3 regions of the Pseudomonas sp. LG1E9 genome follow, and region 3 is predicted to be linked to each of the others. Evidence: riboswitches for the same ligand, from Rfam matches in the RefSeq annotation. Region 3 holds a riboswitch; each other region holds the start of a gene.

Region 1 (9,809 bases), 290 kb from region 3:
GTGAGCCGAACACATCCGACAGCGACTCGTTCAACGCACCGGATTGATTGAAGTACATCAACTTGGCCTCATCCTCAGTCACGCCGTGGGCCAGTTCATGGCCGATCACGTCCAGGGCCACGGTGAAGCGGTTGAACAACTGCGCATCACCGTCCCCGAACACCATCTGCGTCGAATTCCAGAACGCATTGTTGTAGTCCTGGCCAAAATGAACGGTGGCGTCCAGCGCCATCCCGGCATCGTCGATGGAGTTGCGGTCGAACACCTGGTCGAAAAAGTCGAAGGTGGCGCCCAACCCATCATAGGCTTCGTCCACTGCGGCATCACCACTGGCAGGCTGGCCTTCAGCGCGGATCAGCTTGCCAGGCAGGCTGTCGGAGCCTTCGGCACTGTAGATCGAGCGGCGTTTTTCGGCGCCGATGGCCAGGGCCATATGCGCGGGGCCCTTGGCGGGCACCGCGACCATGCGCAGCGAACGGAACGTGCTGTCCTTGGCCCGCGTACGCAACGCGACGTCGCGCTGGGCTTTATCACCGTGGCGCGCGATCTGGTCGAGCATGTACGGCGGGATCAGGCAAAAAATCGGATTGCGATGAGGCTGGCGAACACACATTGGCTGGCTCCTTTTGCGAGGGGTGAGCGTCTGGACGACCGTTTTCAGGATAGCCGCCATGGCTTGACTCGACATCAATTGTCATCAACCTATGTTGCAGTCATGTTGATCCAACCCCCGTGAGGACCGCCCGATGCCAGCACGTAAAGCCAACGCCGACCTGACCTATCGCCCCCGGCTCGCCGACCTGCGGCCGCTGCTCGCGGCCAGCCCAACCCTGTTGGAAGCCCGGGCCGCGACGCCGCGTGTCACCCCGGCCAAAGACCTGAAAAACCGCCAGGGGTACGCCGACGATTTCCTCGGTAGCTTCGAGGTGCCCTGGCCCACCGTGGCGCAGGCCCTGGCGCCTGATGCGCAGCCAAAGCGCCTGGACTACACGCATTTCTCCATCACGATGTCACGCGCCCGACGACTGGCACTCTACGTGGGCGTCAATATCGACGGCGGGAAACACGTGGATATCGTGCGCAGCAACGACACCTGGGCCTACGACGGCCGCCTGCCCACCGACGCCCAGATAGGCGAAGACCTCTACGCCGGCAATGGCCTGGATCGCGGCCACTTGGTGCGGCGCCAGGATCCCAATTGGGGCGACGAGGCAAAAACCGCCAACCTCGATACGTTCCACTTCACCAACTGCTCACCGCAGATGAGCGGCTTTAACCAGAAGACCTGGCTGGAGCTTGAAGACTACATCCTCGACAACACGCAACGCTGGAAAGCGCGGGCCACGGTGTTTACCGGGCCGGTGTTCGGCGACGATGACCGCGTGTACCGGGGCGTCAAAATCCCCAAGGCGTTCTGGAAAGTGGTCGCCTACCTCAGCGACGACGGCAAGCCGTCGGCCAGTGCCTACATGATCGACCAAAGCCGCGAATTGGGTCAGCTTGAGCTGGTATTTGGCCAACTGCGGACCTACCAGCGCAGCGTGATCCAGATCGAGCAATTGACCGGCATCCGTTTCGGCAACCTGGCCGACTACGACGGGTTCAGCAACGAAGAGCGCGCCACCGGCACGCGAATTGAAGCGCTGATCCAGGGCCCCCAAGACATTCGTCTGTGAGCCACTGAACTTCAGCCTCCCTCTGCGAGGCTGAATCAACTACCATACCGCCGCCGGTTCCCCCACGGGACTAATAGGGAATTCGAAACGCCGCCCGCGGCGCCAATCGAAACTGCCCCCGCAACTGTAGGTGCCGAGCCTGCTCCTTAACGCCACTGGACCTCGTCCGGGAAGGTCGGAGCGTGGCGACGACGCATCAGTCAGGAGACCTGCCGGCCCAGCACAATCACTAACCGGCGGGGTGTCCGGGAAGGACATCCTTGCCTGCCCGACCGGCAGCGTTCGAGGGCGTATTTCCGAGCCGTACTGCCCCTGTTTCAACTACGGTTCACACGGAGATCGCCCGATGCTGCCACGCGTTATTGCCCTGATCACCGGCCTGGGTTTCTGTGCCCTGGCCCAAGCGGCGCCCACTCACTACCCGCTGACGGTCGAAAACTGCGGCAATGCCGTGACCTTCCCGCAAGCTCCTGCGCGCAGCGTGACCATCGGCCAGGCCGCCACCGAAATGCTGTATGCCTTGGGCGTCGGCGATAAAGTGGTCGGCACCTCGCTGTGGTTCAACCGTGTGCTGCCCCAGTACCAGGCGCAGAACGACAAGATCGAACGCCTGGCCAACAACGAGCCGAGCTTCGAAGCCGTGATCGCCAAGCGCCCGCAACTGGTGGCTGCCGAGCTGGAATGGGTGGTCGGCCCGCAAGGTGTGGTGGGCACCCGCGAGCAATTCCATGAACTGAAGATCCCGACCTACCTGCTGCCCTCCGACTGCGAAGGCAAGGACAACCTGGTGGGCGCCGACGGCACGCGGCTGGAGCCGTTCCGCATCGAGACCATCTACAAAAGCATCAGCCAGCTGGCCGAGATTTTCGACGTACAGGCGCGCGGCCAACAGCTCAACGATGACCTCAAGGCGCGCCTGGCCAAGTCCGTCGCCACCGTGCAGAGCAAGGGCCTCAAGCACGCCAGCGCGCTGGTGTGGTTCTCCAGCTCCGAGATGGCCAGCGACCCGTATGTGGCCGGCCACAAGGGCGTCCCCGAATTCATGCTCGAAACCCTCGGCCTGCACAACGTGGTGCAGTCCGATGAAGAGTGGCCCGCCGTCGGCTGGGAAACCATCGCCAAGGCCAACCCGACCTTCCTGGTGATCGCCCGCATGGACCGCCGCCGCTACCCCGCCGATGACCATGAAAAGAAACTCGCCTTCCTGCGCAGCGACCCGGTCACGCGCAACATGGACGCGGTGAAAAACAACCGCATCATCATCCTCGACGCCCTGGCGCTGCAGGCCAGCATCCGCACGTTCGATGGCCTTGAACAACTGGCTGGCGCCATCGACGGCTACGACCTGCACAAATGAATAAAAGCGTGATCCGCACCCTGCTCGCCCTGACGCTGCTATTGATCGCCGTACTCGCCGGCGTGGCCATCGGCGAAACCGCCATCGAGCCGCAAGTGGTGCTGCAAGTGCTCGCCAACAAACTGTGGAACGCCGGCTACCTGCTCGACCCCATCGACGAAGGCGTGGTGTGGAACTACCGCCTGACCCGCGCCCTGGTCGCCGCCGCGTGCGGTGCGGGGCTGGCCACCTGCGGGGTGATCTTGCAGTCGTTGCTGCGCAACCCGCTGGCTGACCCTTACTTGCTGGGCATCAGCGCCGGCGCATCGACCGGCGCGGTATTGGTCGCGCTGATGGGCGTGGGCGGCGGGTTGATTTCGCTGTCGGCCGGCGCGTTTGTCGGCGCCATGGCGGCGTTTGCCCTGGTGATCCTGCTGGCGCGGGCCAGCAGCTCCATGAGCGGCACCGGCCAGATCATCCTTGCAGGCATCGCCGGTTCGCAGCTGTTCAATGCGCTCACCGCATTCCTGATCACCAAGTCGGCCAGTTCCGAGCAGGCCCGCGGCATCATGTTCTGGCTGCTGGGCAACCTCAGCGGCGTGCGCTGGCCGTCGGTGTGGCTGGCGGTGCCGGTGGCAGTGGCCGGCTTGGCGGTGTGCCTGTGGCATCGGCGTGCGCTGGATGCGTTCACCTTTGGCAGCGACTCGGCGGCGTCCCTTGGCATTCCGGTACGCCGCGTGCAATTTGTGCTGGTGGGCTGCGCGGCACTGGTGACGGCGGTAATGGTGTCGATTGTCGGCTCCATCGGTTTTGTCGGCCTGGTGATCCCCCACGCGGTACGCCTGCTGCTCGGCACTGGGCACTCGCGTTTGCTGCCGGCCAGCGCCTTGGGCGGCGCACTGTTTTTGATCGCGGCGGATGTGCTGTCGCGCACCTTGATCAAAGGCCAGGTGATTCCGGTGGGCGTGGTCACCGCCTTGGTCGGCGCGCCGGTGTTTGCGCTGATCCTGATCGGCCGGAGGAATGCACGATGAGCGTACTCAGTTGCACCGGCCTGGGCTTCAAGGTGCGCGACGCCGAGTTGCTGCGCGACATTCACCTGGAGGTGCAGTTGGGCGAGACGTTGGGGATTGTCGGCCCGAACGGCTCCGGTAAATCCACCTTGCTCAAACTGCTGGCGGGCTTGTGCACACCGGCGTCAGGTGAGGTGCGGCTGGGCGGCGAGCGGCTGGGCGACCTTTCGCGCCGCGCCATTGCGCAGCAGTTGGCCGTGGTGGAGCAACAAGCCGACACCGACGACGCCATCCGCGTGTTCGACGCCGTGGCGCTGGGCCGCACGCCGTGGCTGTCGGCGCTGAGCCCGTGGTCCAGCGACGACAACGCCATCGTCGTCCAGGCCCTGCACGACGTCGACGCCACCCACCTGAGCCAACGCGCCTGGCGCAGCCTCTCCGGCGGCGAACGCCAACGCGTGCACATCGCCCGCGCCCTTGCGCAACGGCCGCAGATCCTGTTGCTGGATGAGCCGACCAATCACTTGGATATCCAGCATCAACTGGCGATCCTGAAGGGCGTGCAGGGGTTGCCGGTGACGACATTGATTGCGCTGCATGATCTTAACCAGGCGCTGACCTGTGATCGCTTGGCCGTGCTGGATCGCGGGTGTTTGGTGGCGTTGGGCACACCGCTGCAGGTGCTGACGCCGCAACGCTTGCAGGACACGTTTGGGGTGCAGGGACATTACCTGACCGACCCGTTTGATGGGGCGCAGATCTTGCGGTTGCGCTCCAACTGAGTCACCAGGGTTGTTGTGGCTGATGAGTCCTTTGTGGCACCTTGGCCTGCTGTGGCACATGAGTTCTTTGTGACATGTGAGTGCTTTGGGGCAGGTGAGTTCTTAGTGGTATGTGAGCTCTCTGTGGTGAGCGGGCTTGCCCCGCGCTGGGCTGCGAAGCAGCCCCAATAAGACCGCCACGATTCTTCAGCAAAACCTCAGCGTTTGGTTGGGGGCTGCTTCGCAGCCCAGCGCGGGGCAAGCCCGCTCACCACAAAAAGCCCGCTCACCACAACAGGCCCGGTGACCACAACAATCCCTGTGACCACAGCAGGCCCGCTCACCACAGCCCTATAAATACCGCTGCATAGGCGTCGTGCACCACACCGGATCGTCCTCGACATCCACAATCTCAAACCCCTGGCGGAATCTCGGCAACGGTGACCGTCTGAATATTCATCATTCACCCATTCGTTGGTAGTGCAGAAAGTTACCGGGCCTGTCACGCATCCTCCAGCCTGTCGCGCAAAAAATCGATAAACCGTTGAGTCTTCGCCGGCAGCAGGCGGGTTTCGGTGAGCGCATAGACAGGCACCGATGTGCCATGCCAATCGGGCAACACTCTACGCAGTATGCCGCTGGCCACATCCTGTTCGGCAATGCCCTCAGGCAGCAGCGCAATGCCCAGGTCCAATGCGGCCAGCCGCCGGAGCATGCCTACGCTGTTGAGTTCAAACCGCCCGCTTACGTCGACTTCCACCTTATCCACACCCGACACCAAGCCCCATTGATGCGCCCTTGAACCGCGCATGCGCAAACATTCGTGATGCGCCAGGTCTGCGGGCTGCGCAGGCAGGCCAGCGCGTTCCAGGTACTGGGGCGAGGCGTACAGCGCTCGGCGCATGTTCGCGAGTTTGCGTGCGATCAGATTGGAATTGGCGGGCTCGCCCATGCGAATGACCACGTCCACCGGATCACTGATCAGGTCGGCCTGGCGTGGCGTTAAATCGAGTTCGAAGGTGATACCCGGATACAGCCGGGAAAATTCGGCAATCAACGGCGCCAGGTAGACCATCGCGAAATCCACCGGCAACGAGGCGCGCAGCACGCCGTTGGGCTGGGCGAGCATTTCGCCGAGTTGCTCATGGGCCAGGCGGGCCTCATCGACAATGCGCTTGCAGCGCTCAAAGTACAGTTGGCCAGCCTCGGTGGGCTCGATCTTGCGCGTGGTGCGGTGCAACAGCCGCAGGCCGATGCCTTTTTCCAGCTCGCTGATGCGCCGGGACAGCGTCGAGTTCGGCATGCCCAGGGTCTCGGCCGCACGGCTGAAACTGCGAGCCTTCACCACCTCGACAAACAGCGCCATATCGTTGAGAAATTCCACAACATTATCCCATCAGTGGATTAGTCATTTCGCGTTTGAGCCATTTATCCCGAAATCGGATTGATCAATCATAACCCCATCACTGATGAGGAACACCGCCATGAATGCTCTTTTTTCTCCCCTTGCCCTCGGTCGCTACACCCTCGCCAATCGCCTGGTCATGGCGCCAATGACCCGCTCGCGCGCCGACGACGCCGGTGTGCCTTCCGACCTGGTGACCACCTATTATGCGCAGCGCGCCACAGCCGGTTTGATCATCTCCGAGGGTGTGTTCCCCGACGCATCGGGCAAAGGGTATGCGCGCACCCCAGGCATCGAAACCGCCGCACAGGTGGCCGCCTGGAAATCCGTCACCGACGCCGTACATGCCCAAGGTGGCCACATTTTCATGCAACTGATGCATTGCGGACGGGTGTCTCACCCCTCGTTGTTGGCTGACGGTGGGCTACCGCTGGCCCCCTCGGCGATCAAACCGGCGGGCCAGACCTGGACCGCGACCGGCCTGCAGGATTTCGTCACACCCCAAGCACTGAGCGTGACGCAGATCGGTGGCGTGGTTGACAGCTACCGCCAGGCCGCACGCCGGGCAATCGAAGCGGGCTTTGACGGTGTGGAGTTGCACGCCGCCTCCGGTTACCTGCCCGAGCAATTCCTCTCCAGCGGCAGCAACCAACGCGACGATCAGTACGGCGGTTCGGTGGAAAACCGTAGCCGCTTCGTGCTGGAAGTCCTCAAGGCGATGGCCGATGAAGTAGGCGCTGATCGCGTGGGCATCAAGATTTCCCCCGAGATGAACTTCAACGACATCAGCGATGCCAACCCGCAGGAAACCTACACCTACCTGGTCACGCAACTGCGCGGGCTGAAGTTGGCCTACCTGCATGTGGCACTGTTCGGGGCTAGCTTTGACTACCACGCCGCGTTGCGCCCGTTGTTCGATGGCCGCTATTTGGTGGGCAGCGGGCTGACTCGGGACAGCGCCGACAGCTTGATCGCCGAAGGCAACGCCGATGCGGCGGTTTTTGGTAACGCGTTCCTGGCCAACCCGGACCTGCCAGCGCGTTTTCGCAGCGGTGCCGCCTTGAATGTGCCCGACAAGGACACCTTCTACGCGCCAGGTGCCGAGGGTTACATCGATTACCCTGCGCTCTGAGGTGCACCACTCGGCTACTGAGCCTGGGTGATACTTGTGGTGAGCGGGCTTGCCCCGCGCTGGGCTGCGAAGCAGACCCATCAGAACCACCCCCGCTTTTCCAGACAAACCGAGTTGCCTGGTTTTGGGGCTGCTTCGCAGCCCAGCGCGGGGCAAGCCCGCTCACCACAACAAGCCCGCTCACCACACAAAAACCGGCTCACCCCAAATAAGCCCGCTCACCACAACAGGCTTGCTCACCCCAACAGGCCGGTCCGACGCAGAGGTTGAGGGCAATCGTTAAAGCGGCATAAACAAGGTTGTCCGCTTGCCATCGATGCGCTCAGTCATCCACTTGCGGCTGTACGCCAACACCGCCTCCCCCATCGCCACCGGAAAATGGATAAACCCATGGGCCGATTCCGGCAGCAGATGGGCCTCGGCCTGGGGCCAGCGCTGCGCAATCAACAGCGTGTCGTCCTTGAGCGGGTCCAGCTCCCCCACAAACATCAATGCCGGAGGCAGGTCGTCGAAGTCGCCATACAGAGGTGACAACGGCGGTTGCCTGCGCTCGTCATCGCTGATCCCCGGCGTCAGCATGCGCAGGGCCTCAACCATGCCCGGCCCATCCAGCAATAAGGTCTCCGGCCCGGCGCTGCGTACACTCGGCGTACCGGTCAAATCATAAACGCCGTAATACAGCACCGCGCCGCTCACACGCTGGAGCAGCGCGGGCCATTGCTTGAGCGCCAGCAACGTGGCTGCCGCCAAATGCCCGCCGGCCGACTCGCCCACGACGATAACGGGCAGGTGCTTGAACTCATCGTCGCTGAGCAACCAACGCGCCGCCGTCAGGCAATCCTCCATCAACCCCTCAACCGGTGTGTCCACCGCCAGCCGATAATCCACCGACACCACCGCCACGTCGCAGGCGTTGACCATGCCGAGGTTGAGGTCGTCATCCATCTGCGCGTTGCCGATCACCCAGCCGCCGCCGTGGATATCCAGCACCACGCCCTTGGGCTTGCCGACGGGCCGCAGGATACGCACGGGTACGCCGTCCACGGTCCGGCTTTCAGCGGGCGTTGCGCGCCTGACCTTCTGGCTCACGCGCAACAGCGCCTGGATCAAGCGCGGTGTCACCCGGTTGCGGATTTTAAAGCGCGGCATCCAGGCAAGCTTTTGATTGAAGCGGCGCATCTGGGCCAGTTCCGGCTCGCTGGCAGGCCAAGGTTGATAAGCCATCAGCGGTTATTGCGCAGGATCGAGAAATTCAACGCCGCCGCGACACACAGCCACGCCAGGTACGGGAACAGGATCAAGCCGGTGATCAAATCCAGGCGCACCGCCAGCACCACCATGGCCGCCACGGTGACCCACAGCAACACGATGATCACCATCCCGGCAAGCAGGCGATGGGCGCCGAAAAACACCGGCGTCCACAACGTATTCAACGCGATCTGCGCGGCCCACAGCGCCAGCACCATTTGGCTGCCGGGGATCAGGCTCAGGCGGTAACCGGCCCAGGCCAGCAGCAGGTAGATGATCGTCCACGCGACTGGGAACAGCCAATTGGGCGGGGTGAAGCTGGGTTTTACGAGGGATTCATACCAGGCACCGGGCTTGAAGATCACGCCGGTGCTGGCGGCGGCGGCGCAGGCGAGCAGGAAGATGAAGAAGGTCATGGTCGGTCCTTGAGTTCGGAGGGAATAAAGCAACGCTATGCTTGAATGACTCAAACTGCTGCGCATAAATTCAATGAATCCCCCAAAAATGGCGCTGCGCGTCATGAAAACTGGGTAGGGTCTGCGCCCTACCCGATGATCAAATGTGGAATCTTGACCGTGGCCATCCCCCTCGCCCATCACCCAGACAGCCCGTGGTCGGTGTTCCTTGTCTTCCTGCGCCTGGGCCTCACCTCCTTCGGCGGCCCCATCGCGCACCTGGGCTATTTTCGTGACGAGTTCGTCACCCGGCGCCGCTGGTTGAGCGAACGCAGCTACGCAGACCTGGTCGCACTCTGCCAATTTTTACCCGGCCCGGCCAGCAGCCAGGTCGGCATCGCGCTGGGCCTGCAACGGGCAGGTTACGGCGGTGCACTGGCGGCGTGGGCCGGGTTCACGCTGCCGTCTGCCTTGCTGCTGATCGTATTTGCCTTGGGCATTGCCCAGCACAGCGAAGCCCTGCCAACCGGCGTGCTGCACGGCCTTAAAGTGGTCGCCGTGGCCGTGGTCGCCCAAGCCGTGTGGGGCATGGCGCGCACCCTGTGCCGGGGCGTGGCGCGCGTAAGCCTCATGCTGATAGCTGCGTGCGTGGCGCTGTTGACGACGTCCGCGTGGGGCCAGGTCGGCGCGATTGCCGTCGCTGGCGTTGCCGGCCTGCTGTTCTTGACGCCCACGCCGAACACCGAACACGAAGCGCTGCCCATGCCGATCCGCCGGCGCACCGGCGCCCTGTGGCTACTGCTGTTTGTGTTGTTGCTGGTAGGGTTGCCGCTGCTCGCCGAA
Region 2 (9,809 bases), 1.7 Mb from region 3:
CCAGCAACGGCGTACCGCCACCCGCGCCAAGTCGCTCCAGCCAACCTGCCATACTCTTCGCCGCCTTCAAGCCCTGCACCTGCCATTTGGGCGACTGCCCGCTGGCGGTCAGCAAGGCCATGCGTGCCCGTTGCCGGTACGCGTCATCAAACAGCTGGGCCAGCAAGCCCTTGGCATCGCTCAACGCGTGGTGGCGCCGAGTGGAGGCCGATGCATCGACGATCACCAGCCACAGCTCCTGGGCCGAACGGCTGCGCAGGTGAAACAGCAGATCCTCACGGGATTGCGGCCGACCACCGAGCAAGGTGCCCGGCCAGTTGATCGCGCCGTGTTGCGCGCTGCGTGCCTTGCCTTGCCTGCCCCTGTCCAGTCGCCCCGCCTTGGGCCGGGCATCCGCCCCCGCGTCAGGTCGGGGACGAATGCCTAAGGCTTTTTTGGCCAGGTGGGCACTTCGCGACGTGCACCGGTGGGCAGCGGCGGCGCGGGCATATCGCCCCACTGGCCTTGGCCGGCGGAGTTCTCGCTGGACCTGGGCGACTGGTCTTCAGGCGGCGGACTGGCCGGCGGAGACTGTGCCTGGCGCCGATGACGCAAGGCAAACTCGGCCACCGCGTCGATATCTTCTTCGGCAATCGCCTGGGCACCGCGCCACGCCGCATGCGCCCGGGCACCGCGCAGCCAGACCAGGTCGGCGCGCAAGCCATCCACGCCGGCGGCAAAACAACGCTCGGTGATCTGCGCCAGGGCCCGATCATCCAGCGCAATGCTGTCGAGCCGCGCCCGCGCCTGGGTGCAGCGCTCGCGCAAGGCCGCCTGGGGTTCGGCCCACTGGGCGCAGAACGCAACAGGGTCACTGTCGAAATCCAGGCGACGGCGGATGATCTGGCCACGTTCGGCCGGCAATGTCTGCCCGCTCAAGGCCACGTTAAAACCGAAACGGTCGAGCAACTGCGGACGCAACTCACCCTCCTCCGGGTTCATCGTGCCGATCAGCACAAAGCGCGCCGAATGCCGATGGGAGATGCCGTCACGCTCGATCAAGTTGGTGCCGCTGGCGGCCACGTCCAACAGCAGGTCGACCAAGTGGTCGGCCAGCAAGTTGACTTCATCGACATACAGCACGCCGCCGTCGGCCTTGGCCAATACGCCGGCGGAAAACTGCGCACGGCCCTCGCCCAGCGCAGCGTCCAGGTCCAGGGTGCCGACCAGGCGCTCCTCGGTCGCACCCAGCGGCAACGTCACAAACTGGCCGCTGGCGAGCAGGTCCGCCAGGCCACGGGCCAAAGTGGACTTGGCCATGCCACGCGGGCCTTCGATCAGCACGCCACCGATCTTCGGGTCGATGGCAGTCAGGCACAGCGCCAGTTTCAAGGCGTCGGCGCCGACCACGGCGGACAGCGGGAAATGGGGGGTATCAGTCATCAGCTGTCTTCTTCTATATCCAGCAACAGGTTTTCCAACGCCTCGCGGTACGCCCCCGGTTCTTGCCACAAGCCACGCTGCTGGGCCTCCAGCATGCGCTCGGTCATGTCGCGCAGCGCTGCGGGGTTGTGCTGTTGCACAAAGTCCCGAGTGTCGGGGTCGAGCAGGTAGGCGTCGGCGAGCAAGGCGTATTGATGGTCGTCGATCAGCGACGTGGTGGCGTCGAAAGCGAACAGATTGTCCACCGTCGCGGCCATTTCAAACGCACCTTTATAGCCGTGACGCTTCACGCCGTCGATCCACTTGGGGTTGGCGGCGCGAGAACGGATTACTCGGTTCAGTTCCTCTTTCAAGGTACGGATCTTCGGCAAGTCCGGTTGGCTGTGATCGCCGTGATAGCTGGCAGCCTTGTCGCCGCTCAGGGTTTCCACAGCGGCAAGCATGCCGCCCTGGAATTGGTAGTAATCGTTGGAGTCGAGCAGATCGTGCTCACGGTTGTCCTGGTTTTGCAGCACGGCCTGCACCTGACTCAGGCGCTGGGCGAACTGCTCTCGGGCAGCGGTGCCTTCATCGGCGCCGCCATAGGCGTAGCCGCCCCAGTTGAGGTAAACCTCGGCAAGGTCCTCGCGGCTTTGCCACAGGCGACCATCAATCGCGCCCTGCACGCCCGCGCCGTAGGCACCGGGCTTGGCGCCGAAGATCCGCCAGCCGGCTTGCCTGGCGGCGGTTTCTGCGTCCAGGCCAGACGCCAGCAACGCGGCGCGCTCACTGCGCACCTTGGCCGCCAGCGGGTTCATATCGTCGGGCTCGTCGAGGGCCGCGACCGCTTGAACCGCCGCATCGAACAGGCGGATCAGGTTGGCAAACGCATCGCGGAAGAACCCGGACACCCGCAGTGTTACATCCACACGCGGGCGGTCCAAGAGGCTCACCGGCAGGATCTCGAAGTCGTCCACCCGCTGGCTGCCCGTGGCCCACACTGGGCGCACGCCCATCAGCGCCATGGCCTGGGCGATATCATCACCGCCGGTGCGCATGGTGGCGGTGCCCCATACCGAGAGGCCCAACTGGCGCAAATGATCGCCGTGGTCCTGCAGATGCCGCTCCAGTATCAGGCTGGCCGACTGGAAGCCGATGCGCCACGCCGTGGTGGTGGGCAGGTTGCGCACATCGACGGTGAAGAAGTTGCGCCCGGTGGGCAGTACATCCAGGCGACCCCGACTCGGCGCGCCACTCGGCCCCGCCGGTACGAAGCGGCCGCTGAGGGCATCCAGCAAACCGCGCATTTCCGCCGGACCGCAGGCATCCAGGCGTGGCGCTACGACAATACGCAGGCTTTCGATAACCGCTTTCACGTGTTCCCAACCGGGTTCTTCCAACTGCTCAAGCGGGCCTTCCAGCGCCTGATCGATCAGTCGCGCCGCGTAGAGTTCCAGGCGCTCGCGGGTGTCACCGGCGGTGCGCCATAGCTGCGTGTCGATGCTCTGCAACACCGCCGGGCGGCGTCCAGTCCACGGTTCGGCCAGGGCACAGTCCAGTGGGTCGAAACCCAGCTCAAACGCCTTCGCCAGCACGCGCAACAGGCTCGATTGCGGGCCACGGCCATCACCACGGGGGATGCGCAGCAACGCCAGCAAGGTGTCGATGCGCAAGCGGCCTTGGGGCGACTCGCCGAAGATATGCAGGCCGTCGCGAATCTGCGATTCCTTCAAGTCACACAGGTAGGTGTCCAGGCGTGGCAACCAGACCGCCGCATCGGCGTCGCCATCCAGTTCGAGTTCCTGGTCGATGCAGGCTTCACGCACCAGCTTGAGAATGTCTTTTTGCAGCTCGCGGGCGCGGCGTGGATCGAGCAGTTGGGCTTCGTAATATTCGTCCGCCAACAACTCCAGGTTACGTAGCGGGCCGTAGGTTTCGGCGCGGGTCAGCGGCGGCATCAGGTGATCGATGATCACCGCCTGGGTACGGCGCTTGGCTTGTGCGCCTTCACCGGGGTCGTTGACGATAAACGGGTAGATATTCGGCAGCGGCCCCAGCAACGCATCAGGCCAGCAATTTTCCGACAGGCCCACGCCTTTGCCCGGCAGCCATTCCAGGTTGCCGTGCTTGCCCACATGGATCACGCCATGGGCGCCATAGGTGTGGCGCAACCAGAAATAGAACGCCAGGTAGCCGTGGGGCGGCACCAGGTCCGGGTCGTGGTACACCGCACTCGCGTCCACCTGGTAACCCCGTGCCGGCTGGATACCGACGAACGTCAGGCCCAGGCGTAGACCGGCGACCATCAGACGGCCGTCACGGAACATCGGATCGTTGTGGGGCGTGCCCCAGCGCTCCAGCACGGCCTGTTGATTGGCAGCAGGCAGGCGCTTGAACATCGCCTCGTAGTCATCCAGGCCGAGGCTTTGATGGCACGGGCGCAGGTCGAGGCTGTCCAGGTCGTTAGTGACGCCGCCCAGCAACTCGTGGATCAAGGCGGTGCCGCTTTCCGGCAGGGCCGTCGGCACCGGGTAACCTTCAGCCTGCAACGCAAGCAGGATATTCAGCGCCGCCGCAGGGGTATCCAGCCCGACGCCATTGCCGATACGGCCGTCGCGGGTCGGGTAGTTGGCCAGGATCAGCGCGATGCGTTTATCCCCATTCGGCACTCGCGCCAGTTCGACCCAGCGCCGCGCCAACTCAGCGACAAAATCCATGCGCTCGGGTGCTGCGCGGTAGCACACCACATCCGACTGGCTGCGTTCGCTGCGCCAGGCCAGGTCCTTGAAGCTGATCGGCCGGCTGATAATGCGGCCGTCCAGCTCCGGCAAGGCAATGTGCATCGCCAGATCACGTGGGCCAAGGCCTTGTTCGCTGGCCTCCCAGCCGGGCTGGTTGTCCTGGGCGCAAATCGCCTGGATCACCGGGATATTGCGGCGAAACGGGCGCAAATGCGGGGCTTCGGGGCTGGATTGGGCAAAACCGGTGGTATTCAGAATCACCGAGGCCTGCGCTTCATCCAACCAGTCCTCGACCGCCGCGAGGCAGCCGGGCTCTTTCAGGCTGGCCACCGCCATCGGCAACGGATTGAGGCCCGCCGCCTGCAAGCGCTGGCAGAACACGTCGATAAAACCGGTATTGGCCGCCTGCAAGTGCGAGCGGTAGAACAGCACGGCCGCGACAGGTTGCTCGGCGTGCCAATCCGCCTGCCAGTCGTCGAGCCGGGCATTGGCTTTATGGGGGTGATAGATCGCCGTGCGCGCCAGGGCTTGCGGTTCGGCCCACGGGTAATCGCGGTCCAGATAGCCACTGGCCAGGCAGCGATAGAAATCCAGCGCATTGGCCAGCCCGCCCTGACGCAGAAACTGCCACAGGCGATCCCGAACCTCGACGCCGACGGTACTGAGGCCGCTGAGCTCCGGATCCGGGCGATCATCTCCCGGCACCAGAATCAACTGCACGCCGCGCTCGGCCAACTCCACCAAGCGTTCGATGCCGTAGCGCCAATAACCGATGCCCCCGTGCAGGGAAATCAGGATGACCTTGGCGTGGCGCAGCACCTCATCGACATACAGGTCGACCGAGGCATGGTTCTGCACTTGCATCGGGTTGGCCAGGCGCAGGCTGGGGTAGTCGTCGGGTAACTGCTGGGCCGCTTCGGCCAACAATGCCAGGCTGGAATCACCGCTGCACAGGATCACCAGCTCGGCGGGCGTTTGGCCAAGGTCGGCAATATTGTCGTCCGCGACGAAACCACCGGGCTGAGTCCTGAGCAGGTGCATGGGTTAAACGCTGAGCGCGGCGCGCAATTGCGCTTCGAGGCCGGCCGCGTCGAGGTCCTGGCCGATCAGCACCAGGCGCGTAATGCGGGCTTCATCGGCCGTCCAGGCGCGGTCGAAGTGTTTGTCGAAACGGGTGCCCACGCCCTGGATCAGCAGGCGCATCGGTTTGTTCGGGATCGCGGCGAAGCCTTTGACGCGCAGGATGCCGTGCTGCACCACCAGCTGGGTCAAGGCGTCGAGCAGCAGCGCTTCATCGGCTTGAGGCAGGTCGATGGAGATGGAGTCAAACGCATCGTGATCGTGGTCGTCTTCACCTTCGTGGTGGTGATCGTGATGGCTGTGACGACCGTCGATGTGCTCTTCGGACCCAGCACCCAGGCCAATCAGCACGTCCAGGGGTACGCGACCGCTGCTGGCTTCGATGATCTTCACGGCTGGCGGCAGCTCTTCGGCGACTTCCAGGCGCACACGGGCCAGGTCTTGCGGGCTGATCAGATCGGACTTGTTGAGGATCACCAGGTCGGCGCTGGCCAGTTGGTCGGCGAACAGCTCGTGCAGCGGCGACTCGTGGTCCAGGTTCGGGTCGAGCTTGCGCTGGGCGTCCACTTGATCGGGGAACGCAGCGAAGGTGCCAGCGGCCACGGCCGGGCTGTCGACCACGGTAATCACCGCGTCTACCGTGCAGGCGCTGCGGATTTCCGGCCACTGGAAGGCTTGTACCAGTGGTTTTGGCAGGGCCAGGCCCGAGGTTTCGATAAGGATATGGTCAAGGTCGCCGCGACGGGCGACCAATTCGCGCATCACCGGGAAGAATTCTTCCTGAACGGTGCAGCACAGGCAGCCGTTGGCCAGTTCGTAGACACGGCCGTTGGCTTCTTCTTCGGTGCAACCAATGGAGCACTGCTTGAGGATTTCACCATCAATACCCAGCTCGCCGAACTCATTGACGATCACGGCGATGCGACGACCCTGGGCGTTGTCGAGCATATGGCGCAGCAAGGTGGTTTTGCCCGAGCCGAGGAAGCCGGTAACGATGGTGACGGGAAGTTTGGCCAGTGTTTTCATCGGATGCCCTTGGGGGCGGGCATACGGGACGATAGGCCCTGCGGCATGGCGCAGAAGCGGATTTCGTCACCGGATCACCCCGCCCGGTTGAATTGGAAAATCGGTTGCGAGGCAGGTCTCCTGGCTTGGGGCTTGCGGGTCGCGAGACCGGCGCCGGCTGCGCCTTCCCGCCGTTGATGGCAGTGGCGTGGCAGTCGGATGAACCCTTCACAGTTGCGGGGGCAGCCGCGGCTTGAACCGCGTTCCCTTCTTAGCTTCGGCCTGGGCCGAAGAACCTCGAAGGTGCAAGGCTACAGGGGCTTGCCGCATTTGACTACCGTCCCCCGCCCATGCTCTCCTACACATCTTGTTTCGGGTGCCCCTCACGGGGTGAAACGGGAAACCGGTAAATCATGCACGCCATGACCAGTCCGGTGCTGCCCCCGCAACGGTAAGCGAGTGAAGCGTCAGATCCACTGTGCCAGTACGGCATGGGAAGGCGATGCTTTATAGACCCAGTGTCCCTCGCAAGCCCGGAGACCGGCCCGCAAAATCAGATAACAAACCCGCGGTGGGCGGGCGCTGTTCGGAACCCTGCGTGCCTGGCTCGCGGGGTTTTCATGCGCTCGTTTCACCCAGACACCTGAAAGGGACGCGCCATGTCGATCATCAGCAGCACTTCGCCCTCCGCCAGCAGCACTTCTACCCTGAGCCAACGCCTGACCGCCGCCATCGGTGCGTCGATTCTCGGCGCGTGCCTGGTGTATTTCGCCGGTTTCTCGCATATCGAGGCGGTGCACAACGCTGCCCACGATACTCGCCACAGCGCCGCGTTCCCGTGCCACTGAGACCTGCCGACATGATCAAGCGTATTGCGCAAACCGCAGGGTTCACCGGCTTGCTGGCCGCCCTGCTGCTGACCCTGCTGCAAAGCTTTTGGGTCGCCCCGCTGATATTGCAGGCGGAAACCTTTGAAAAAGCCCCTGCAGCCACCGAAGTGGTGCACGAACACGCCGCCGGCGCTGCTGCCCACACCCACGATGCCGAAGCCTGGGAGCCGGAAGACGGCTGGCAGCGCGTGCTGTCCACTACGGGTGGCAACCTGGTGGTAGCGGTCGGTTTCGCGCTGATGTTGGCCGGCCTCTACACCTTGCGTGCGCCCACCCGCACGGCACAAGGCCTGCTGTGGGGTTTGGCCGGTTACGCAACCTTTGTGCTGGCGCCGACGATGGGCCTGCCGCCCGAGTTGCCGGGCACGGCAGCCGCTGATCTGGCGCTGCGCCAGACGTGGTGGATCGGCACTGCGGCCTCCACCGCTGCCGGGATTGCGCTCATCGTGTTCGGCCGCAACTGGCTGCTCAAAGTGCTCGGCGCTGCCATCCTTGCGGTACCGCACGTGATCGGCGCGCCGCAACCGGAAGTGCATGCGATGCTCGCGCCGCAAGCCCTGGAAGCGCAGTTCAAAATCGCCTCGCAACTGACCAACGGGGCGTTCTGGCTGGCCCTGGGCCTGATCAGCGCCTGGCTGTTCCGCCGCAACCGCGACGATCAATACTCGGCATGACCTACGTGGTCGGCCTGGGTTGCCAGCGCGGTTGTGCGGCTCACGCCCTGCTGGCGCTGTTGGATACCGCCCTCGCCGAGGGCGGGATTGATCGCCACAGCATCACCGCACTGGCCAGCATCGACCGCAAACAGGACGAGCCAGGCTTGCTGGCGCTGGCGCGGCAGTTGAATCTGCCTTTGCAATGCTTCAGCGCCGAGCAACTGGCCGCTTATGCAGACCGACTCAGCCACAAGTCCGCCGTCGCGTTCGCCCATACGGGCTGTTACGGCATCGCCGAAAGCGCCGCCCTGGCCCTTGCGGAACAGCTCTGCGGCGCGCCTGCCCGGTTGCTCATCACCCGCAAAAAAACCGCCCAAGCCACCTTTGCGTTGGCCTGCGCCGGTTAAACCCCGATAATCGCCCTCCCCGATCATGAGCAATCTTCATGCTCGCCCGTTTTTGACAGGAACTCCCCAATGACCGTCTACTTCATCGGCGCAGGCCCCGGCGACCCGGAATTGATCACCGTCAAAGGCCAGCGGCTGATCCGTAGTTGCCCGGTGATCATTTACGCCGGTTCGCTGGTGCCCGCTGCGGTCCTGGAGGGGCATCAGGCAGAACAGGTGGTGAACAGCGCCGAACTGCACCTGGAGCAGATCATCGACCTGATCAAGACTGCCCACGCCAAAGGCCAGGACGTCGCGCGCGTACACTCCGGTGATCCGAGCCTCTACGGCGCAATCGGCGAGCAAATCCGTCATTTGCGTGAACTGGGCATCCCATTCCAGATCATCCCTGGCGTCACCGCCGTAGCGGCCTGCGCCGCGCTGCTGGAGACCGAACTGACCCTGCCGGACATCGCCCAAAGCGTGATCCTGACCCGCTATGCCGATAAAACCAGCATGCCGGCCGGCGAGGACTTCGACAGTCTGGCGCGGCATGGGACAACCATGGCGATTCATCTGGGGGTCAACCATCTGGAGAAAATCGTCGCCGAACTGCTGCCGCACTATGGCGCTGATTGCCCGATTGCCGTGGTGCACCGCGCCACGTGGCCGGATCAGGATTGGGCGGTGGGCACGCTCAGTGACATTGCCGGAAAGGTCGAGGCCAAGGGTTTTCGGCGTACGGCGCTGATTGTGGTGGGACGGGTGTTGGCGAGTGACAGTTTCAGTGAATCGTCGCTGTATCGGGCGGGGCATGCGCACCTTTATCGGCCATGAGCTTTTACCTCACAAATGGCGGCGTACCAGTTGCTTAGGTGGCGGCTGATATGACCCTATCGGGGGCAAGCCCCCTCCCACAGTTGATCTTCTTTGTTAGATGTATTGCGTAAAGCAATGAATTTTAAGCGAAAAAAAACGGCGCTCACGGGGCGCCGTTTTTTTGTTCGCAGTGAACGCCTTACTCAGTAGTAGGCGTTTTCTTTCTGCGTGTGGTCGGTCACGTCACGTACGCCCTTGAGCTCCGGGACGCGCTCCAGCAGGGTACGCTCGATGCCTTCACGCAGGGTCACGTCCGCCTGGCCGCAGCCTTGGCAACCGCCGCCGAACTTGAGCACCGCGATACCGTCATCAACGACGTCGATCAGGCTGACCTGACCGCCGTGGCTGGCGAGCCCTGGGTTGATCTCGGTTTGCAGGTAGTAGTTGATGCGCTCGTTGACCGGGCTGTCGGCGTTGACGCTCGGCACCTTGGCGTTGGGCGCCTTTATGGTCAACTGGCCGCCCATACGGTCGGTGGCATAGTCGACTACGGCATCGTCCAGGAAAGCTTCACTGAAGTGGTCGATGTACGCGGTGAAGCTTTTGAGCCCCAGGGCGGTGTCTTCAGGTTTCTCTTCACCAGGCTTGCAATAGGCAATGCAGGTCTCGGCGTACTGGGTGCCGGGCTGGGTGATAAAGACGCGGATGCCGATACCTGGGGTGTTCTGCTTGGACAGCAGGTCAGCCAGGTAATCGTGGGCGGCGTCGGTAATGGTTATGGCAGTCATGGAAACTCCTCACAGGCTTGCCCGGAGTTTACGCCAAATTATT
Region 3 (9,809 bases):
TTTGCAACAGCTCATCGCGCTCGAACGCCAGGCGCTCGGCGTCGTCGAGCATCAGCAGATTGGTCAGCCACAGGGTCAGGCAATCCACCAACAGGCAGCGGTCGGCGGCGGCATTCTCACGCAGCACGCGCGCCAGCTCGACGGGCTCTTCGATCAAGCCCCAGTCATCAGGACGACGCTCGCGATGCAAGGCAACGCGGGCATTCATCTCGCCATCAAGCGGTTGGCTGGTGGCGATATAAATAACCGGCAACGCACTATCAACTGCAAGCCTCTCAGCCAGTCGGCTCTTACCGGAGCGAGCACCGCCCAAAATCAGCTGAAGCATGAGACACCCCCAATCCACCCACCAAACCACCCACCAACCCACGATGCGAAGCGAGTCGCTCTTGATCTGGCTTTTGATCTGAGATCGCCCCGTAAACCACGCTGGCCGAACGCGGGCTTGAATCCGTGGGTAACCCGGCAGGACGCCGGGTTAGCCGCGCTGGGCCATGGATGGCCCATCGCGGCGGCCCACGGATTCAAGCCTGCGTTCGGGCACACCGAGCCTGAGCGAGGTGCCGAGTGGTGGGGCGAAGGCCTTTTGCTTACTTTTGGCTGGGCCGGCTTCCGGCCTTTCCAAAAGTGAGCCGCTGTAAGAGCGGAACCATAAGCGGCCGTTACCGCAGCAATGGATATGTACACCGAAAGACCGCTATCGGGGGCAAGCCCCCTCCCACATTTGGACCGTGAGTACACCATTAAACCCCACACAGTTTGCGCAACAAATCGGTGTCCAAGTGGTTCTCCACCAGATCCGCCAGGCGCTCGATATCGCGCTCGCGCAGGGCGTGGTAGTCAACCTCCTGCACATCCGGCAACCCGGCCCAACGCAGCAACGCACTGCAGGCCGCCGGGGTCTCGAACAAGCCGTGCAGATACGTGCCGAGAATCTGCCCGTCAGCACTCAAAGCCCCATCACTGCGCCCATCGTCCAGCCTCACTGCCGCATGAGACAACGCATCGCCCGACGTCACCCCCGCATGAATCTCATACCCACTGACCTCTGCATCCTCCAGCACCAACCGCCCACGCACATTGCGCAACTGCTTCTCCTCTTCCAGGGTCGTGCTGAACGCCAGTAACCCCAGCCCATCACTAGACCCGGCGCCCCCCTCCAACCCCAGCGGGTCATGCACCTGCTCACCCAACATCTGCAACCCGCCGCAAATCCCCAGCACCTTGCCGCCATAGCGCAAGTGCCGCGCCACGGCCGTATCCCAGCCATTGGCACGCAGATACGCCAAGTCACTGCGCACACTTTTGGAGCCCGGCAAGATAATCAGGTCGGCAGCAGGGATCGCCTGACCCGGCCCGACAAACTGCAAATCCACCTGGGGATGCAGGCGCAACGGGTCAAAGTCGGTGTGATTGCTGATGCGCGGCAATACCGGCACCACCACCTTGAGCACCTGCGCCACTTTGTCGATCTGGCGTTGGTCAATACCGTCTTCGGCTTCCAGGTGCAGGTCCATCACGTAAGGCAACACACCCACCACCGGCTTGCCGGTGCGCGCTTCCAGCCAATCAAGGCCCGGTTGCAGCAGCGCGATATCGCCACGAAAGCGGTTGATGATGAAGCCCTTGACCCGCGCCTGTTCACTGGGGGAAAGCAACTCAAGGGTGCCGACCAGATGGGCAAACACACCGCCGCGATTGATGTCGGCGATCAGCAGCACCGGGCAGTCCACCGCTTCGGCGAAGCCCATGTTGGCGATGTCGTTGGCGCGCAGATTGATCTCTGCCGGGGAGCCCGCGCCTTCCACCATCACCACCGGGTAGGCTTGGCTCAAACGTGCGTGGGAGGCGAGCACCGCCTGCATGGCGATGGCTTTGTAGTCGTGATAGGCCACGGCGTTCATGGTGGTCACGGCGCGGCCATGGATGATCACTTGGGAGCCAGTGTCGCTATTGGGCTTGAGCAGCACCGGGTTCATGTCGGTGTGGGGCGCCAGGTTGGCCGCTTGCGCCTGCACCGCCTGGGCGCGGCCGATCTCGCCGCCTTCGGCCGTCACGGCACTGTTGAGCGCCATGTTCTGGGGTTTGAAGGGCGCCACGGCGATGCCTTGGCGCACCAGCCAGCGGCACAGCGCAGTCACCAGGGTACTTTTACCGGCGTCGGACGTGGTGCCCTGCACCATCAGCGTACTCATGAAGCGTCCTTATAGGCGGCCAGGGCGGCGTCGAGGCGCAACCAATCGGCTTCGGTGTCGGGCAGGCCGAAGCGCAGGCTGCTGTCGTGGACGAACAGCCGCAGCAGGATGCCGCGCTGGGCCATGAATTCGTGCATGCGTTCAGCGTGGGGTGTGATCAGCCATTGGAATAACGCGCAGCCGCCTTGGGGCTGAAAGCTGTGGTGCTCAAGCAGTGTGAACAAACGCTGGCCAGCCTCGACGCAACGCGCCCGCTGGCGCGCATGCCCGGCGGTGTCGCGCAAACACACCTGCCCCAGCACCCGCGTCGGCCCGCTTACGGCCCACGGGCCGACCTGTTCAGCAAGTAACTTGAGCAACTTGCGTTCGGCCAGCACAAAGCCCAGACGCACACCGGCCAGGCCGAAGAACTTGCCGAACGAACGCAACACAATAAGGCCGACCTGATGGGCCTGGCCCGCCAGGCTCAACTCCGGCGTCACGTCCATAAACGCCTCGTCCACCACCAGCCAGCCGCCGCGCTGGGCCAGCCGCGTGTGCCAGTCCAGCAGACGCTGGGGCGTCAGGCTCTGGCCCGTGGGATTGTTGGGGTTGACCACCACCAAAACGTCGAGGCCGTCGAGGAAGAAGTCGACTTCCTGCTCCTGCACTTCGCGCACCACATACCCGGCGCGGCGCCAGGCTTCGGCATGCTCGGCGTAGCACGGCGACAGCACGCCGACCTTGCCGGACCGGCGCAGGCGCGGCAGCAACTGGATCGCCGCCTGGGAACCGGCCACCGGCAATAAATGCGCGGCCCCGTAGTATTCGCTGGCGGCCTGCTCCAAGCCGTCGTCCGTCTCTGGCAACCGCGCCCAGGCCCGCAGGGGAATCTCCGGGATCGGCCAGGGCCAGGGCGCGAGGCCGCTGGACAGGTCGAGCCAATCGGCCTCGGGGATCCCGTATTGAATGGACGCCTTGCGCAGTCGGCCACCGTGTTCAAGCATAGAATTGCGCCCCCGCACATAGGATCAGCAGCCATAACCATACGCCGCGCTGCACCAGTTGCCAGCCTCGGTCGATGGAATCGGCATCCGCCGCCGGACCTTCGCCCAGTTGCGGGCGCTGGTGCACTTCGCCGTGATAGATGGCAGCGCCGCCCAATTCAACACCCAAGGCGCCTGCGCCGGCAGCCATCACTGGCCCGGCGTTGGGGCTGTCCCAGGTCGGACCTTGGGTGCGCCAGCATTTGAGGGCCAGGCGGGTGTTGCCAAGTACGGCGTAGGTCAACGCCACCAAGCGTGCAGGAATGTAGTTGAGCGCGTCGTCGATTTTCGCTGCGGCCCAGCCGAAGCGCTCGAAGCGTTCATTGCGATAGCCCCACATGGCGTCGAGGGTGTTGCTTAGGCGGTAGAGCACCACGCCCGGCACGCCCGCGACGACAAACCAGAAAATCGCGGCGAACACCGCGTCGCTGCCGTTTTCCAGCACCGACTCGGTGGCGGCGCGGGCGACTTCGGTGCGGTCCAACTCGCTGGTCTGGCGGCTCACCAGGTAGCTGACCCGTGTGCGCGCTTCATCCAGGTCATCGCTGCGCAACGCCTGGGCCACCGGGATTACATGTTCGCCGAGGCTGCGCATGCCGAGGGCGCAGTACAGCGCCAGGATCTCCAGCACCCAACCGATATAGGGCGCCCACGACAACGCGGTGGCCAGCAGGGTCAACGGCACCACGGCGATAAACCACGCGGTCACGCCGTGGCTGCGCCAGCCACGACCACCACTGTTGAAACGCTGCTCGATGCGCCCGGCGAAATTGCCGAACGCCACCAGCGGATGCCAGCGCCTGGGCTCGCCCAACAGCGCATCCAGCGCCACTGCAGCGACACACAGCAAGGCCACACTCATTGACTCACTCCCCACGTATTCTCATACAACATGTCACTCAGCGGACGCGGTTCGGTCCAGCCTTCGAGCTGCAACATCGGTGCCGGATAGAACTCGGCGACCGGCCCCAGGCACAACACGGCCAGGGGTTTGGCGCCGGGCGGCAGGCCCAGCAGATTGGCCAGGGCCTGGGGTTCGAACAACGACACCCAGCCCATGCCCAGGCCTTCCACACGGGCCGCCAGCCACAGGTTCTGGATCGCACAGGACAGCGAAGCCATGTCCATTTCCGGTAAGGTGCGCCGGCCGAAGATATGGCGCTCGCGATCATCCATCAGCGCCGCCACCAGTACTTCGGCACAGTCATTGATGCCCTCGACCTTGAGTTTCATAAACTCGTCGGAGCGCTCGCCGAGGGCCTCGGCGGTACGCACACGTTCTTCTTCGACCAGTTGCTGGATCTCCCCGCGCAGGTGACGGTTGCTGATGCGGATAAAACGCCACGGCTGCATCAGGCCCACACTCGGGGCCTGGTGCGCGGCCTGGAGCAGGCGGTGGAGCAACTCTGGGGCGACGGTGCCGCCGCTGAAATGGCGCATGTCGCGACGCTCGGCGATAGCGCGGTAGACGGCATCGCGGTCGGCCTCGGGGAAGGCGTTGTCGGTCATGGCTTCATCGGGGGCAAGTCGAATCGTCGCACCGCCCCTCCCACATTTCGGATGCATTCCCCTGTGAGAGGCAAAAACAATGCGGCCACCGCAAGCGGGTTCGACGGAAAGTAAAAGTGCACGTAGGAAGCCGTCATGCGCCCTTGTCGGTAAACCGCTTCGGCGCCGCGCCCTCCATTGGGGCTCAGGCCGCGAGCAATCGGTTCCCACGCGGTCGTGGTCAACGAATGGTGATAGGTATGCCCGCGCAATGTGCCTTCCGGCAAGTCGACACTTTGCAGGGCCAGTGCCGCCAATTTTTTCTGCATCACCGCATCACCCTGCAACAAGCCAAGCAGTTCGGCGCGGTGGCCATCGACGTCGGTGAGCGAGTCCAGCAGGTAGAGCATGCCGCCGCACTCAGCAAGCAACGGCTTGCCCGCCGCGTGGTGCGCGCGAATGGCGTCGAGCATCGGGGTATTTTCAGACAGCGCCTGGTGGTGCAATTCAGGGTAGCCGCCGGGCAGATAGAGACTGTCGGCGTCAGGCAACGCGTGGTCATGGATCGGCGAGAAAAACGTCAGTTCAGCGCCCATCGCCCGCAACAGGTCGAGGCTGGCGCCGTAGGTAAAGGCGAAGGCTTCGTCGCGGGCCACGGCAATGCGGACACCGGCCAACAGCGGCTCGGCGTCGATCACTTCAGGCGCGGCGAAGGTAACGGGCGGCGGCAAGGCGACTTCGCAACTGCTGCCCAAGGCTTGGGCGGCGGCATCCAGCCGTGCATCGAGGTCATTCAGTTCGCTGGCTTGCACCAGACCCAGATGACGGCTCGGCAGCTCGATTCCGGTCTCGCGGGACAGTGCGCCATACCAGCGCAGGCCTTCGGTGAGACTGCCTTCAAGCAACTGCGCATGGCGCAACGTGCCGACGCGGTTGGCCAGCACGCCGGCGAACGGCAGATCCGGCTGGTAGCGCGCCAGGCCCAGTGCCAGGGCCCCAAAGGTCTGGGCCATGGCGGTGCCATCAATCACGCCCAGCACCGGCACGCCGAAGTGGCGCGCCAGGTCGGCGCTGGAGGGCGTGCCGTCGAACAGGCCCATCACGCCTTCGATCAGGATCAGGTCGGCCTCCCCCGCTGCTTCCCACAGCAGGCGGCGACTTTCCTGTTCACCCACCATCCACATGTCCAATTGATACACCGGTGCACCGCTGGCGCGCTCATGGATCATCGGATCGAGGAAGTCCGGGCCGCATTTGAACACACGCACCTTGCGCCCCAGGTTGCGGTGCAAACGCGCCAGCGCAGCGGTGACGGTGGTTTTGCCCTGGCCGGACGCCGGTGCGGCGATCAATACGGCTGGGCAATGACGGGGCTGATTCAAAGTTCGACGCCCTTCTGTGCCTTGATACCGGCCTGGAATGCGTGCTTGAGCATGCCCATTTCGGTGACGGTGTCGCCCATCTCGATCAGTTCCGGCTTGGCGCCACGGCCGGTGACCACCACGTGTTGCATCGGCGGGCGGGCTTGCAGGTCGCTGAGCACTTGGTCCAGGTCGAGGTAGCCGTGCTTGAGGGCGATGTTCAGTTCGTCCAGCACCACCAGGCCAATGGCTGGGTCTTGCAGCAGCTCGCGGGACACCGCCCAGGCAGCTTCGGCGGCGGCGATATCGCGCTGGCGGTCCTGGGTTTCCCAGGTAAAACCTTCGCCCATGACATGGAAGCGCACTTGCTCGGGGAAGCGGCGGAAGAACAACTCTTCACCTGTGCTGTTGCGCCCCTTGATGAACTGCACCACGCCGCACTGCATGCCATGGCCCATGGCGCGCGCGAGCATGCCAAACGCCGAGCTGCTCTTGCCTTTGCCGTTGCCGGTAAGTACCAGCAGCAAGCCGCATTCGTTGGGGGAATTGGCAATGCGCTCGTCGATCACGGCTTTTTTGCGCAGCATGCGCGCCAGGTGGCGTTCGTCGCGGTCGGGGGTATAGGTCATGGCAGCTCTCCGTTGGGGCTGGACAAAAACGGCGGGCAGGAAAAAGAAAAAACAGACAGCCAAGCATCGCCCACCGTGATGCTGTTGAATGATCCAGGCCGGTCTCCGGGCTCATGAGTGGCGCTGCTCTTATAGAGAGCACACAGGCCAACGCTGCGCCTTCCCATATCGCGAGCGATACAGTGGCAAAAGCAGCGTCTTGACTCATTTACCGTTGCGGGGGCAGCGCCGGAATTGCGGCGGCGCTGTGTACAAGCGCGCTCACTCACCGGCTTCCCTGTTTCACTCCGTCGACCCATGGGTCACAGAGCACCTGGAACAAGCGGCGAAGGTTAGTGGGTTGAGGGGCTAGCTGCAAGCTTCAAGCTTGCAGCTGCTTTTAAGGATTGCGCGCCAGATTCCCCGGCAACACACGCTTGGCGCTCAGGTAGGCATTCTGCCAATACGCCTTGGACAAGGTATCCAGCTTCACCGTACCGCCGGTTTGCGGCGCATGGACAAAACGGCCTTCGCCCACGTAGATCCCGGCATGACTGACCTGCGAACCACCGCCGGTGGCGAAGAACAGCAGGTCGCCGGTTTGCAGGTTCTGCTCGCTCACGTCCTGGGCGCGCATCACGATCAGTTCGCGGGTGGTGCGCGGCAGGGAAATCCCGGCGGCGTCGCGAAACACAAAGCCGATCAGGCCGCTGCAATCAAAGCCCGAGTCCGGCGTGTTGCCGCCCCAGCGATAAGGCGTGCCGACCAGGCCCAGCGCACGGAAGAGCACGTCTTCGGCAGCAGGTGAGAAATTCTGGGTGGAGTAGTTGAACACCGGCTTGGGCTTGACCGCGACAGGAGCGGGCGGTGGACGGCTGGCGCAAGCGCTGAGCAGCGCGGCGCACACGAGGAGAACAAGGCGGGCTGACGTCGACATGTGCAAAACAATCCTGGTCTGGATGCGGCTTTCGCTGCCGAACGCTGAAAACCAGAACGCGCAAGCAAAGCTCGCGCGAACGGATTACAACAATGTCCAGGGATTCTAGCGCTTACACGTCAAACTTCAAGTATCACTTTAAGTTTACTTGCTAGCGGTAACTGTCGTCGGGGCCATGGCGAGTGCACGCTTGGCTTCGATGAAGGTTTTGCTCCAGTAGCTGTCGCCCAGGCTGTCGACTCGAACACCGCCACTGCGACGGCTGCTGGAGTGGATGAACTGGTTATCGCCCAGGTAGATACCGGCGTGGCTGACACGACCACGGCCTGCAGTACTGAAGAAAAGCAGATCACCGGGCTTGAGGTTGTTGCGCGCGACCAACGGTGCTTTCACGTTGATCATTTCGCGAGTGGAGCGTGGCAGGTTCATGCCAGCCTCTTCACGAAACAGATAACCGATGAAACCGCTGCAATCGAAACCGGCTTCAGAGGTACCGCCGAAACGGTAACGGGTACCGATCAGGGACATGCCACGTTCGAGGATGCTGTCGGCCAGAACTGGAAGCTGATAAGGCTTGTTGCCGGAGAAGTCGGCCAGTTCTTTCTCGGTTGCCTGCTCTTCTTTATAAAGAGCTTCCTGATAGACAGTGGAAGACTGCGCTGCAACGAATTTTGCCTGGGCATGTTGTTGAGGCTTTTGCTGCTCAACCACCTGTTGAGGATGGGAGGCGCAACCAAACAACAGGGTAACGAGTGCGAGAGGCACGAGGGGTGCGAAGCGATTTAGCATGGGCACGACCGTGGCTGATGTGTAAAGAAGCCGAGACTATGCCCTCTATCACATCGATTTGCAAATTCAATCGTGATCTATGTGACTTCTTGTTTGGACTATGACATCTAAGCCCTTAACACCCTATAGACGCCTTTCGCGTGGCCAAACCGGCCCAAACGCGGGTTTTCTGACGCCTGGAATTTGCCAAAACCCTTGAAAACAAAGGGCTGGCTACCAGCCTAGGGTTTCTTTGAGGAACGGGATGGTCAGCTTGCGCTGGGCCTGCAAGGAGGCCTGATCGAGCTGTTCGAGCAAGTCGAACAGCGCACTCATGCTGCGAGTGCCACGGGTGAGGATAAAGTGCCCGACTTCGTCGGTGAGGTGCAGGCCGCGACGGGAGGCACGCAATTGCAGGGCGCGCAATTTATCTTCGTCGGACAGCGGGCGCATCTGGAAGATCAGCGCCAGGGTCAGGCGCGACTTGAGGTCAGCCAGCTTGACGGGCAACTCGCGCGGCGAGGTGGAGGCAGCGATCAACAAACGCCGACCGCTGTCACGCAAGCGGTTGAACAGATGAAACAGCGCCTCTTCCCAATCGGCCTTGCCGGCAATCGCCTGAAGGTCATCCAGGCACACCAGTTCGTATTGCTCAAGGTTATCGAAGATGCCGATGCCGCGATCCATCAACTCAGCCAAGGGCAGGTACACCGCCGGCTCGCCGATCTGCTCGAAGCGCAGGCAAGCGGCCTGCAACAGGTGGGTACGCCCCACGCCGTGCTTGCCCCACAGATAGATCAGGCTTTCAGTCCACCCGGCGTCGGCTTCGCAGAGCCGCTCGACATAGCCGAGTGCAGCGGCATTGGCGCCTGGGTAGTAATTGATAAAGGTGGCGTCATCACGCAGACGCACACCTAAGGGCAGCTGAATCGGTTTCATGCTGACTGAACGGCTCCCATCGAACCGCTAGTGGCCTCTGTGTAAAGTTTGCAAAGTTTATACCCGTGACGCCGGGTGCACAATGCAGCAGACCACAAGCAAAATCAAAGGTTTGCGTTAACTTGCCGGTTTTACGCGGATTGTTTGACGCCACCACCCCATAAACAACAAACCCGGCCGGAGCCGGGTTTGTGACGCAGCGGTTACAGGTCGGGGTCTTCGACGCCCGTGTACACATCCGAATCCTTGTACAGATCGTGCATATGGCGCACCAGCACCATGATCACCGCGGCCACAGGCAATGCCAGCAAGATGCCAGTAAAGCCAAACAGCTCGCCGCCCGCCAGGATCGCAAAGATCACCGCAACCGGGTGCAGCCCGATCCGATCCCCCACCAGCAACGGCGTCAGCACCATGCCTTCAAGGGCCTGGCCGACCATGAACACCGCAATAATCCCGAGCATCGGGTACAGGTCGCCGCCAAATTG

The links. Region 3 has a riboswitch for cobalamin ahead of cobO (cob(I)yrinic acid a,c-diamide adenosyltransferase). Riboswitches for the same ligand answer to the same signal wherever they lie in the genome.
Positions count from the first base shown of each region.
Region 1: another riboswitch for cobalamin. It lies ahead of DNK50_RS22185 (ABC transporter substrate-binding protein); the one in region 3 lies ahead of cobO (cob(I)yrinic acid a,c-diamide adenosyltransferase).
Region 2: another riboswitch for cobalamin. It lies ahead of DNK50_RS15675 (CbtB-domain containing protein); the one in region 3 lies ahead of cobO (cob(I)yrinic acid a,c-diamide adenosyltransferase).

Region 1 covers NZ_CP029983.1:4,852,751-4,862,559, forward strand. The annotation lists gene DNK50_RS22175 (M4 family metallopeptidase) at 1-613, opposite strand, end outside; gene DNK50_RS22180 (DNA/RNA non-specific endonuclease) at 747-1,676, shown strand; cobalamin riboswitch at 1,714-1,908, shown strand; gene DNK50_RS22185 (ABC transporter substrate-binding protein) at 2,023-3,033, shown strand; gene DNK50_RS22190 (iron ABC transporter permease) at 3,030-4,046, shown strand; gene DNK50_RS22195 (ABC transporter ATP-binding protein) at 4,043-4,807, shown strand; gene DNK50_RS22200 (LysR family transcriptional regulator) at 5,289-6,170, opposite strand; gene DNK50_RS22205 (alkene reductase) at 6,271-7,323, shown strand; gene DNK50_RS22210 (alpha/beta hydrolase fold domain-containing protein) at 7,603-8,547, opposite strand; gene DNK50_RS22215 (TspO/MBR family protein) at 8,547-8,987, opposite strand; gene chrA (chromate efflux transporter) at 9,147-9,809, shown strand, end outside.
Region 2 covers NZ_CP029983.1:3,392,070-3,401,878, reverse strand. The annotation lists gene DNK50_RS15695 (VWA domain-containing protein) at 1-370, opposite strand, end outside; gene DNK50_RS15690 (ATP-binding protein) at 424-1,422, opposite strand; gene cobN (cobaltochelatase subunit CobN) at 1,422-5,183, opposite strand; gene cobW (cobalamin biosynthesis protein CobW) at 5,187-6,248, opposite strand; cobalamin riboswitch at 6,341-6,542, opposite strand; cobalamin riboswitch at 6,585-6,791, shown strand; gene DNK50_RS15675 (CbtB-domain containing protein) at 6,887-7,075, shown strand; gene DNK50_RS15670 (CbtA family protein) at 7,087-7,791, shown strand; gene DNK50_RS15665 (cobalamin biosynthesis protein) at 7,788-8,180, shown strand; gene cobM (precorrin-4 C(11)-methyltransferase) at 8,250-8,996, shown strand; gene nfuA (Fe-S biogenesis protein NfuA) at 9,182-9,766, opposite strand.
Region 3 covers NZ_CP029983.1:5,140,200-5,150,008, forward strand. The annotation lists gene cobU (bifunctional adenosylcobinamide kinase/adenosylcobinamide-phosphate guanylyltransferase) at 1-328, opposite strand, end outside; gene DNK50_RS23505 (cobyric acid synthase) at 744-2,195, opposite strand; gene cobD (threonine-phosphate decarboxylase CobD) at 2,192-3,181, opposite strand; gene cbiB (adenosylcobinamide-phosphate synthase CbiB) at 3,174-4,082, opposite strand; gene bluB (5,6-dimethylbenzimidazole synthase) at 4,079-4,729, opposite strand; gene DNK50_RS23525 (cobyrinate a,c-diamide synthase) at 4,726-6,090, opposite strand; gene cobO (cob(I)yrinic acid a,c-diamide adenosyltransferase) at 6,087-6,698, opposite strand; cobalamin riboswitch at 6,777-7,030, opposite strand; gene DNK50_RS23535 (C40 family peptidase) at 7,078-7,614, opposite strand; gene DNK50_RS23540 (C40 family peptidase) at 7,759-8,403, opposite strand; gene hda (DnaA regulatory inactivator Hda) at 8,617-9,321, opposite strand; gene DNK50_RS23550 (AI-2E family transporter) at 9,525-9,809, opposite strand, start outside.